3 regions of the Coralloluteibacterium thermophilum genome follow, and region 3 is predicted to be linked to each of the others. Evidence: predicted binding sites of a transcription regulator. Region 3 holds the regulator's gene; each other region holds the start of a gene.
The links. The regulator sigma-54, encoded in region 3, starts transcription at its own class of promoters, with help from an activator protein. The targets are predictions, from matches to a motif close to TGGCACGNGCNTTGC.
Positions count from the first base shown of each region.

Region 1: ACFO3Q_RS03975 (flagellar basal body-associated FliL family protein) is a predicted target of sigma-54. The motif match lies at 1,922-1,936, and genes of this name have one in related genera.
Region 2: glnA (type I glutamate--ammonia ligase) is a predicted target of sigma-54. The motif match lies at 1,348-1,362, and genes of this name have one in related genera.

Region 1 covers NZ_JBHSGG010000007.1:98,516-101,754, forward strand. The annotation lists gene fliO (flagellar biosynthetic protein FliO) at 1-11, opposite strand, end outside; gene fliN (flagellar motor switch protein FliN) at 8-349, opposite strand; gene fliM (flagellar motor switch protein FliM) at 336-1,346, opposite strand; gene ACFO3Q_RS03975 (flagellar basal body-associated FliL family protein) at 1,390-1,887, opposite strand; gene ACFO3Q_RS03980 (flagellar hook-length control protein FliK) at 3,114-3,239, opposite strand, start outside.
Region 2 covers NZ_JBHSGG010000011.1:69,764-73,002, reverse strand. The annotation lists gene ACFO3Q_RS04625 (YbhB/YbcL family Raf kinase inhibitor-like protein) at 1-344, shown strand, start outside; gene ACFO3Q_RS04620 (undecaprenyl-diphosphate phosphatase) at 384-1,178, opposite strand; gene glnA (type I glutamate--ammonia ligase) at 1,400-2,809, shown strand; gene ACFO3Q_RS04610 (TorF family putative porin) at 2,966-3,239, shown strand, end outside.
Region 3 covers NZ_JBHSGG010000017.1:68,475-71,713, reverse strand. The annotation lists gene lptA (lipopolysaccharide transport periplasmic protein LptA) at 1-128, shown strand, start outside; gene lptB (LPS export ABC transporter ATP-binding protein) at 128-850, shown strand; gene ACFO3Q_RS06510 (RNA polymerase factor sigma-54) at 906-2,327, shown strand; gene hpf (ribosome hibernation-promoting factor, HPF/YfiA family) at 2,390-2,716, shown strand; gene ACFO3Q_RS06500 (PTS sugar transporter subunit IIA) at 2,730-3,188, shown strand; gene hprK (HPr(Ser) kinase/phosphatase) at 3,191-3,239, shown strand, end outside.

The DNA of each region.
Region 1 (3,239 bases), on a different contig from region 3:
GCTGCGCTCACTTCAGTCTCCGGATCCGCTCGGACGGGCTGACCACGTCGGTCAGGCGCACGCCGAAGCGGTCGTTGACCACCACCACCTCGCCGTGGGCGATCAGGGTGCCGTTGACGTAGAGATCCAGCGGATCGCCGGCCTCGCGCTCCAGCTCGACCACCGATCCCTGGTTGAGCTGCAGCAGGTTGCGGATGGGAATGCGCGCGCGGCCGACCTCGAGCGAGAGGGTCACCGGCACGTCGAGGATGACGTCGAGGTTGAGGTCGGCGCCGCCGCCCTCCGCGGGCTCGGCCTGCAGCGTCTCGAACTGGGCGGCCATGGCCGCGTCGGCGTTACTGATGCTCATGGGATGCCAGGGCTCGTTCGTCGCGGCGCTTCCCGGCCGCGTGGATGGTGGTGATCTTGACCGCGTTGCGGCCGTTGGCGACGCCGAACTCGCCGGTGAACACGGGCGTCTCGTCGACCCTCAGGGCGACGTGCTTCGGCATGTCGATGGGAAGGATGTCGCCGACCTTGAGCTTCAGCAGCTGGGCCAGGGTCATGCGCTTCTCGACCAGGGTGGAGGACAGCGTCACCTCCGCCTTGCGCAGCTGCTCGCGCATGGCCTCGATCCAGGTGTCGTCGCGCTCGGCGCGGTCGCTCATGGCCGCGTCGAGCAGGTCGCGGATCGGTTCGAGCATGGCGTAGGGCAGCGCGACGTGCAGGTCGCCGCCGCCGCCCTCCAGCTCGACGTGGAACTTCGACACCACGATGTAGTCGCGCGGGCTGATGATGTTGGCGAAGTGCGGGTTGACCTCGGAGTTGATGTAGTCGAACTCCACCGGCATCACCGGCGCCCAGGCCTCGACGAGGTCGGCGAAGGTCTGGCGCAGCAGCAGCTGGATGACCCGCATCTCGGTCTGGGTGAACTCGCGGCCCTCGATGCGCACCGGGTAGCGCCCGTCGCCGCCGAAGAAGTTGTCCACCACGGTGAACACCAGCTTGGGCTCGAACACGATGAGCCCGGTGCCGCGCAGCGGCTTCATGCGGACGAGGTTGAGGTTGGTCGGCACGTACAGCGAGTGCATGTACTCGCCGAACTTCATCATCTCGATGCCGCCGACCGAGAGCTCGGCCGAACGGCGCAGCAGGTTGAACAGGCCGATGCGCCACAGCCGGATGAAGCGCTCGTTGATCATCTCGAGCGTGGGCAGCCGGCCGCGGACGATGCGGTCCTGGCTGGCGAAGTCGAACGGCCGCACGGTGCCCGGCGGATCGGGCTCGGGCTCGACCTCGACCGCGCCGCTGTCGACGCCGTGCAGGAGGGCGTCGATCTCGTCCTGGGAAAGCAGATCGGAGCTCACGGGGCGGTCCCTGGGGTCTGGCTGGACGTGATGGCGCGCGCGCTCACTGCGTCACGAAGCTGGTGAAGTACAGGGCCTCGGCGGCGGGGCGGCCCGTCTCCGCGGTGAGGATGCGCTGCACCTCGGCCAGCGCCTCGGCCTGCAGCGCCTCCTTGTCGTCGCGCGAGCGCAGCTCGTCGGCGAGCTTCTGCGAGAACAGCATCAGCAGGCCGTTGCGCAGCGCCGGCAGGTTGCCCTGGATGACCGGCGCGGCCGCGGGATCGCGGGTCATCAGCTGCACGTCGACCTGGAGATAGCGCGTGCCGTCCGGGTCGGCGAGGTTGACCACGAACGACGGATCCATGGCGATGTAGTGCGCGGGCGGCGGCACCGCCAGCGCGACCGCCGGCGCGGCGGCGGCACCGGTGTCGGCGTGCGCGCCCTTGGCGAAGAACCACATCGCCCCGGCGCCGCCGCCGATGCCCAGCAGCATCACCACCATCATGAGCACGATCGGCATGCCCTTCTTCTCACCCTTGCCCGCGTCTGCCTTGCTTGCCATCTCACGTGTTTCCGGAGGTCCCGCGCGGGGAGGTGCAAGAGGTGTGCCTGTTTTGGGTGGGGCGGGAAGAGGGAAGCGGGAATCGGGACCTGGAGGGATTCGCTGTCTGGTATCCCGCGCAGTGTTGGGGCGGTTTGGGCTTGGGGCTTGGGATCCGCTCCCTCCCCCGCGGACAGCGGGGGAGGATTGGGGAGGGGGCGCTTTCGGCGAGGCGCGGGAGACGGCCAGAGCGCAATCGCGCGCGCTCCCTCAGTCACGCTTCGGGCAACGCGCTACGCGCGTTCACCCCCATCCCAGCCTTCCCCCGCAGGCGGGGGAAGGAGCTGGTCGCATGGACGTGGCGATTCTTGCGTCATGGGACCTCCCACGGGACGCGCCCTCTCCCGCCGAAGCGCAACCCGCTCCCTCCCCCGCGGACAGCGGGGAGGGTTGGGGAGGGGGCGCTTTCGGTGAGGACCGGACGGGGAGCGGGCCGGAGCGCGATCGCGCGCGCTCCCTCAGTCACGCTTCGGGCAACGCGCTGCGCACGTTCACCCCCATCCCCGCCTTCCCCCGCAAGCGGGGGAAGGAGCCGGTCGTGCGGGCGTGGAGGCTCTCATGTCACGGCGGACCTCCCACGGGACGAACCCTCTCCCGCCGAAGCGCACCCACTCCCTCCCCCGCGGACAGCGGGGGAGGGTTGGGGAGGGGGCGCTTTCAGTGGAAACCGGGCATCAGACGCGAAATCGACGAACCCGGCTGCGCGGTACTCGCACCTTGCCTATTCCACACGCGTCCGAAGCAGTGCGCTGCGCGCACTTCACCCCCATCCCCGCCTTCCCCCGCAGGCGGGGGAAGGAGCTGGTCGCGCGGGCGGGGGGCTCTCATGTCACGGCGGACCTCCCACGGGACGAACCCTCTCCCGCCGAAGCGCAACCCGCTCCCTCCCCCGCGGACAGCGGGGGAGGGTTGGGGTGGGGGCGCTTTCGGTGAGGAGCGGGACGGGTGCCCGTGACGGACGGCCGACGGATTTCCGACGCCTGCGTCAGGGAGCTGTTGGAGCGGCTCCGGTGGCGACCGGAGTCATGCAGGCGTCGCGACCGAAGGCACTCCCACCCCGCACGACGCCCTGGCGACTCCCGCCCCTCCAGAACCCCAGGTCCCAGGCCCCAGGCCTTGAGCCCTACGCCCTACGACGCCCTACACCCTGCGCCCTGCCCCTTGCGCCCTGCGCCCAGAACCCACCCTCACGCATACGCATCCAGCAGCCCGCGCGCGTGCAGCGTCTGCGGGGTCGCGCTCTCGGCCGCGGTGGCGCCGGCGGGCTCGGATGCGTCGTGCGGAGCGTCGGCGGTACGACGGGGCGCGCCGTC
Region 2 (3,239 bases), on a different contig from region 3:
TCCCCGCGGGCAGCGCCGCCGACGGCTTCGAGAAGGGCGGCAAGCGCGATCCCCGCGGCCCGGCGGGCGCACGCCAGGGCCTCAACAGCTACACCGAGTGGTTCGCGGGCGACGCCGGCATGCGCGGCGACTACCTCGGCTACGACGGCCCGTATCCGCCGCCGAACGACCTGCGCGTGCACCGCTACATCTTCCGGGTCTTCGCGCTGGACGTGGAGAAGCTCGATCTCCCGGCGCGCTTCGCGGCGCCGGACCTGCTGCGCGCGATCCAGGGCCACGTGCTGGCCGAGGCGGCCGTGCACGGCCGCTACAGCCTCAACCCCGCGGTCGATCCCGCGGGCTGAGCGCGGCCGGCGGCGGGCGTCGCGGCCCGCCGCCGCGCCTCATCGTCCCGCCGGCAGCCAGAGCAGGAGCGCCACGCCGAGGGCGATGCGGTAGACCGCGAACGGCGTGTAGCGGTGCGACCTGATGTAGCCGAGCAGCCACTTCACCACGACGAAGCCGGTGACGGCCGCGGCCAGGAAGGCGACGCCGACGTCGCCCCAGGCCTCGTCGCCCATGGCGCCGTCCTTCCACAGTTCGAGGAAGGCGTAGGCGCTGGCGGCGAACATGGTCGGGATGCCGACCAGGAACACGAACTCGGTGGCCGCGGGGCGGTGCCGCGCGCCGGCCAGCATGGCGATGAAGATCGCCGCGGCCGAGCGCGAGGTGCCGGGGAAGACGCCGGCCACCACCTGGGCGAGCCCGACCAGCACCGCCACCGTCCAGGTGATGCTGCCGGGGCCGGGCAGGCGCTCGGCGATGCGCTCGGCGGTGATCATCCAGATGCCGCCGATGATGAGCGCGAGCGCGACCGGCGTGACCGCCTCCGGCAGTTCCCAGCCGGCCATGCGCACCGGCAGGCCGACCAGGGCGGTGACCAGGAAGGCCACGCCGATCTTGAGCAGGTAGTCACGGTTGTCCGGCCGGTTCCACGCCGTGGCGAGGCCCCACAGCCGCTGCCGGAACACCAGGGTGACGGCGAGGATGGCGCCGGCCTGGATCACGATGTTGAAGAAGTCCGAGCGCGCGCCGAGCCAGTGCTGGGCGATCAGCAGGTGGCCGGTGCTGGAGACCGGCAGGAACTCGGTGAACCCCTCGAGGATGCCCAGGAGCAGGGCGGACAGCAGGTCTGGCATGGGCGTGCCGGCAAAAGGGCAAGCATAGCGGCCCTGCCGCAGCGGCCCCACCCCGGCCGTGCGCACCATTCCGGTGCAGGGTCGCCCGAAAGCGCACCCCTGTGGTGCAGGGCGGCCGCCGCTGCCGCCGCTGCCGCAATGGATTCAAAGGTTTGCGTTCGCGGCGCGCTGGCACGGCCCTTGCTGTCCTTGATGCACTCTTCACTCCCACGGAGTCGCTTGTGACCAGCAACACCCCCGAGAAGCTCGTCAAGGACCACGACATCGAGTTCGTCGATCTCCGTTTCGTCGACATGCGCGGCGTGCAGCACCACGTCACCTACCCCGCCTCGATCATCGAGCCGGGCCTGTTCGAGGACGGCAAGATGTTCGACGGCAGCTCGATCCCGGGCTGGAAGGGCATCAACGAGTCCGACATGGTCCTGCTGCCGGACCCCGACACCGCGTTCGTGGACCCCTTCACCGCGGACCCGACCCTGGTCCTGACCTGCGACGTCCTCGACCCGGCGACCATGCAGTCCTACTCGCGCGACCCGCGCGGCGTGGCCAAGCGCGCCGAGGCCTTCCTGAAGTCCTCCGGCATCGCCGACCAGGCCTTCTTCGGCCCGGAGCCGGAGTTCTTCGTGTTCGACTCGGTCCGCTTCGCCAACGAGATGGGCCACACCTTCTTCGAGATCGACTCCGAGGAGGCGCACTGGAACTCGAAGAAGCGCTACGAGGGCGGCAACTCGGGCTACCGTCCCGGCGTCAAGGGCGGCTACTTCCCGGTCTCGCCCAGCGACACCCTGCACGACCTGCGCGCCGAGATGTGCAAGGTGCTGACCAGCCTCGGCATCGAGGTCGAGGTGCACCACCACGAGGTCGCCAACGCCGGCCAGTGCGAGATCGGCACCAAGTTCAACTCGCTGGTGAAGAAGGCCGACGAGCTGCTGACGACCAAGTACGTCATCAAGAACGTCGCCTACCGCAACGGCAAGACCGCGACCTTCATGCCCAAGCCCATCGTCGGCGACAACGGCTCCGGCATGCACGTGCACCAGTCGCTGGCCAAGGGCGGCACCAACCTGTTCACCGGCGACGGCTACGGCGGCCTGTCGGAGATGGCGCTGTACTACATCGGCGGCATCTTCAAGCACGCGCGCGCGATCAACGCCTTCACCAACGCCTCCACCAACTCCTACAAGCGCCTGGTGCCGGGCTTCGAGGCGCCGGTGATGCTGGCCTACTCCGCGCGCAACCGCTCGGCGTCCTGCCGCATCCCCTACGTGTCCAACCCGAAGGCGCGCCGCATCGAGATGCGTTTCCCGGATCCGGTGCAGTCGGGCTACCTGACCTTCGCCGCGCTGCTGATGGCGGGCCTGGACGGCATCCGCAACAAGATCCATCCGGGCGAGCCGGCCGACAAGGACCTCTACGACCTGCCGCCGGAAGAGGAGAAGGGCATCCCGACCGTGTGCCACTCGCTCGACCAGGCCCTGGAGGCGCTCGACGCCGACCGCGAGTTCCTCAAGGCCGGCAACGTGTTCTCCGACGACTTCATCGACGGCTACATCGCGCTGAAGATGCAGGAGGTCACCAAGTTCCGGGCGGCGACGCACCCGCTCGAGTTCCAGCTCTACTACGCGATCTGATGCGACACCCGCAGCCCGGCCCCGCGCCGGGCTGCGTCGTTGCGGGAGACGCGCGCAGGGATGCGCCAGCGCGGGCAGAGGGCAACGCACCGCGCGACGAGAACGATGACGGGGAGGCCAATCCGACGGAGAGGCTGTCATGTTCGATCGAGAGGGATGGACGCCGCGCCTGGCCGCGGCGGTCGTGCTGTCGGGCGCCTGCGCCACGGCGGATGCGGAGACCGGCGGTTCGCTGACGCTGACAGCGACTACGTCTTCCGCGGCTTCACCCAGACCGGCGAGAAGCCGGCGATCCAGGGCGGCATCGAGTTCGAGGCCGGCAACGGGTTCTACGCCGGCACCTGGGGCAGCAGCATCAGCTGGCTGTCGGACAGCGACCCGGCGGTGTCCAGCCAGGTCGAGCTCGACGGCTACTTCGGCTACCGCGGCG
Region 3 (3,239 bases):
AGCAGCCGCGCGGCAGCCTGCGCGGCGAGCGGGTGTTCTACGACATGGCCACCTCGCGCGTGAACGCCGGCCAGTCCGGCGAGCGCGTGCGCATGGTCATCCAGCCGCGCACGGCGCAGGGCAACTGATGCTGGTCGCCACGGGCCTGCGCAAGCGCTACAAGCAGCGCGAGGTCGTCAAGGAGTTCGGCCTGACCCTGGACGCCGGCGAGGTGGTGGGCCTGCTCGGCCCCAACGGCGCCGGCAAGACGACCTGCTTCTACATGATCGTCGGGCTGGTGGCGGCGGACGCCGGCTCCATCGTGCTCGACGGCCACGACATCACCGGGCTGCCGATGCATGCCCGCGCCCAGCGCGGCCTCGGCTACCTGCCCCAGGAGCCGTCGGTGTTCCGGCGCATGACCGTCGCCGACAACGTGCGCGCGGTGCTGGAGCTGCGCCGCGACCTGGGTTCCCGCGAGGCGCGCGAGCGCGAACTGTCCGCCCTGCTCGAGGAGCTGCAGGTCTCGCACGTGGCCGAGCAGCTCGGCGCGAGCCTCTCGGGCGGCGAGCGGCGCCGCGTCGAGATCGCCCGCGCCCTGGCCGCGCGCCCGCGCATGATGCTGCTGGACGAGCCCTTCGCCGGCGTCGACCCCATCTCGGTGGGCGAGATCCAGAGGATCGTGCGCCACCTCAAGGCGCGCGGGATCGGCGTCCTCATCACCGACCACAACGTCCGCGAGACGCTCGGCATCTGCGACCGCGCCTACATCCTGAGCGGCGGCGGCGTCCTCGCCCAGGGCACGCCGGAGACCGTGCTCGCCAACGAGGACGTGCGCCGCGTCTACCTCGGCGAGAGCTTCCGCCTGTAGCGCCACGTCCCGCCGTGCTGGCCTTGCCGTCCGCAACGGCTATCCTTGCATCGTGCTGAAAGCGAGCCTCCAGACCCGCCTCGGGCAGCAGCTGACCCTGACGCCCCAGTTGCGGCAGGCCATCCGGCTCCTGCAGCTGTCGGCCGTGGAGCTGGAAGCCGAACTCAACGCCGCGCTGGAGAGCAATCCCATGCTCGAGCGGCCCGAGGACGCCGAGCCCGACCCCGCGCCCGCGGCCGCCGACGACGTCCGCACCGCCGAGCCGGCCGACGCCGCGCCGGAGCCCGAGACCGAGCCCCCGCTCGACTACGAACCGGAATGGAGCGAGCCGACCGAGCCGGCGCGCGGCCAGCGGGAGGACGGGGACGACTTCGACGGCGGCGGCGTCGCGCCCGACAGCCTGCACGACCATCTGCTCTGGCAGCTGCACCTCTCCGCGCTCTCCCCGCGCGACCGGGTCATCGGCGCCGCGCTGATCGAGGCCATCGGCGACGACGGCTACCTGGCCGAGCCGGTCGAGGCGATCCGCGCCGGCCTGCTGCCGGAGATCGACGCGAGCCCCGAGGAGATGTGCGCCGTGCTGTGCACCGTGCAGCACTTCGATCCCGTCGGCGTCGGCGCGCGCGACCTCGCCGACTGCCTGCGCATCCAGCTCGGCGTGCTCGCGCCGGACACCCCGGGGCTGGCGCTGGCGCGGACCCTCGTGCAGGGCCACCTGGAGGCGCTCGCGCGGCACGGCGCCGAGCGGCTGGCCGCGACCCTCGGCGTGCCCGCCGGGGAGATGACCACCGCCGTGGCCCTGGTCCGCAGCCTCGACCCACGCCCCGGCGCGCAGGTCAGCCCGCTGGCGCCGGAGTACGTCGCCCCCGACTGCGTCGCCTACCGCCAGGGCGGCGTGTGGCGCGTCGCGCTCGCCTCGGGGCAGCAGCCGCGCCTGGGCATCAACCGGCACTACGAGCGGCTCATCGCCACGACCGCGCGCGAGGACGCCAGCTATCTGCGCGGCCAGCTCCAGGAGGCGCGCTGGCTCATCAAGAGCCTGGAGACGCGCGCCGACACCCTGCTGCGGGTCGCGCGCTGCATCGTCCGCCAGCAGGCCGGCTTCCTCGATCATGGCCCCGAGGCGATGCGCCCGCTGACCCTGCGCGAGGTGGCGGAGGAGGTCGGCCTGCACGAGTCCACCGTCTCGCGCGCCACCACGCGCAAATACCTGCTGACGCCGCGCGGCACCTTCGAGTTCAAGCACTTCTTCGCCTCGGGCATCGCCACCGACAGCGGCGGCGCCGCGTCGAGCACGGCCATTCAGGCCATGATCCGCAAGCTGGTCGAGGCCGAGAACCCGCGCCGCCCGCTCTCGGACGCGCGCATGGCCGACGAGCTCAAGCGCGCCGGCATCCCGGTGGCACGGCGTACGGTGGCAAAATACCGGGAGGCGCTGAACATCCCGGCGTCCAGCGAACGCCAGCGCCTGCAGTAGGCGCCGGCGTCACCGCGGCGCCTGTATCGCTACGAAACCCCACGCGAGTAAGGAGGACAGCCATGCGGATCGACCTCACCGGCCACCAGATCGACCTCACTCCGGCGCTGCGCGACTACGTCGAGACCAAGCTCGACAAGCTGGCGCGCCACTTCGACCACCACCTCGAGGCGCGCGTGGTGCTCTCGGTGGAGAAGGTCGAGCACAAGGCCGAGGCGACCCTGCTGGCCGCGGGCCGGACCCTGCATGCGGACGCGACCGAGGAGAACATGTACGCGGCCATCGACGTCCTGCTCGACAAGCTCGACCGGCTGGTGCTCAAGCACAAGGAGAAGCTGACCGACCACCATCGCGGCGAGTCCGCCGCGCGTTCCGCCGACTTCGGCTAGCACTGCTCCGACCATGCCCCTTGCCCGACTGCTGAGCGCCGCGCGCATCGACTGCGCCAGCGCGCCCGACAAGTCCGCCGCCCTGGTGCGGCTGGCCGCCCTGCTGGAACCCGCCGTGGAGCGCCGCGGCCGCGTACTGCAGGCCCTGCTGGCACGGGAGCGCATCGGCAGTACCGCGCTGGGGCACGGTGTCGCGGTGCCGCATGCGCGGCTGGAGGACGACGGCGGCCGCGTGTGCGCCGCCTTCCTGCGCCTGTCCACGCCCATCGACTTCGGCGCCCCCGACGGGGCGCCGGTGGACCTGCTGCTGGCGCTCAGCATGCCGCAGCACTGCAGCGAGCACCTGCAACTGCTGGCCGAGGTGAGCGAGCGGCTCGGCGATCCGGCACTGCGCGAGGCCCTGCGCGCCGCACCGGACACCGCCGCGGTCCTGCGCCTGCTCCGGACCCGCGACGCCGCGGCGCACGGCTGACCATGCCCGGCGCCCGCATCACCGCCCTCGAGCTCTTCGACCAGCTCCGCG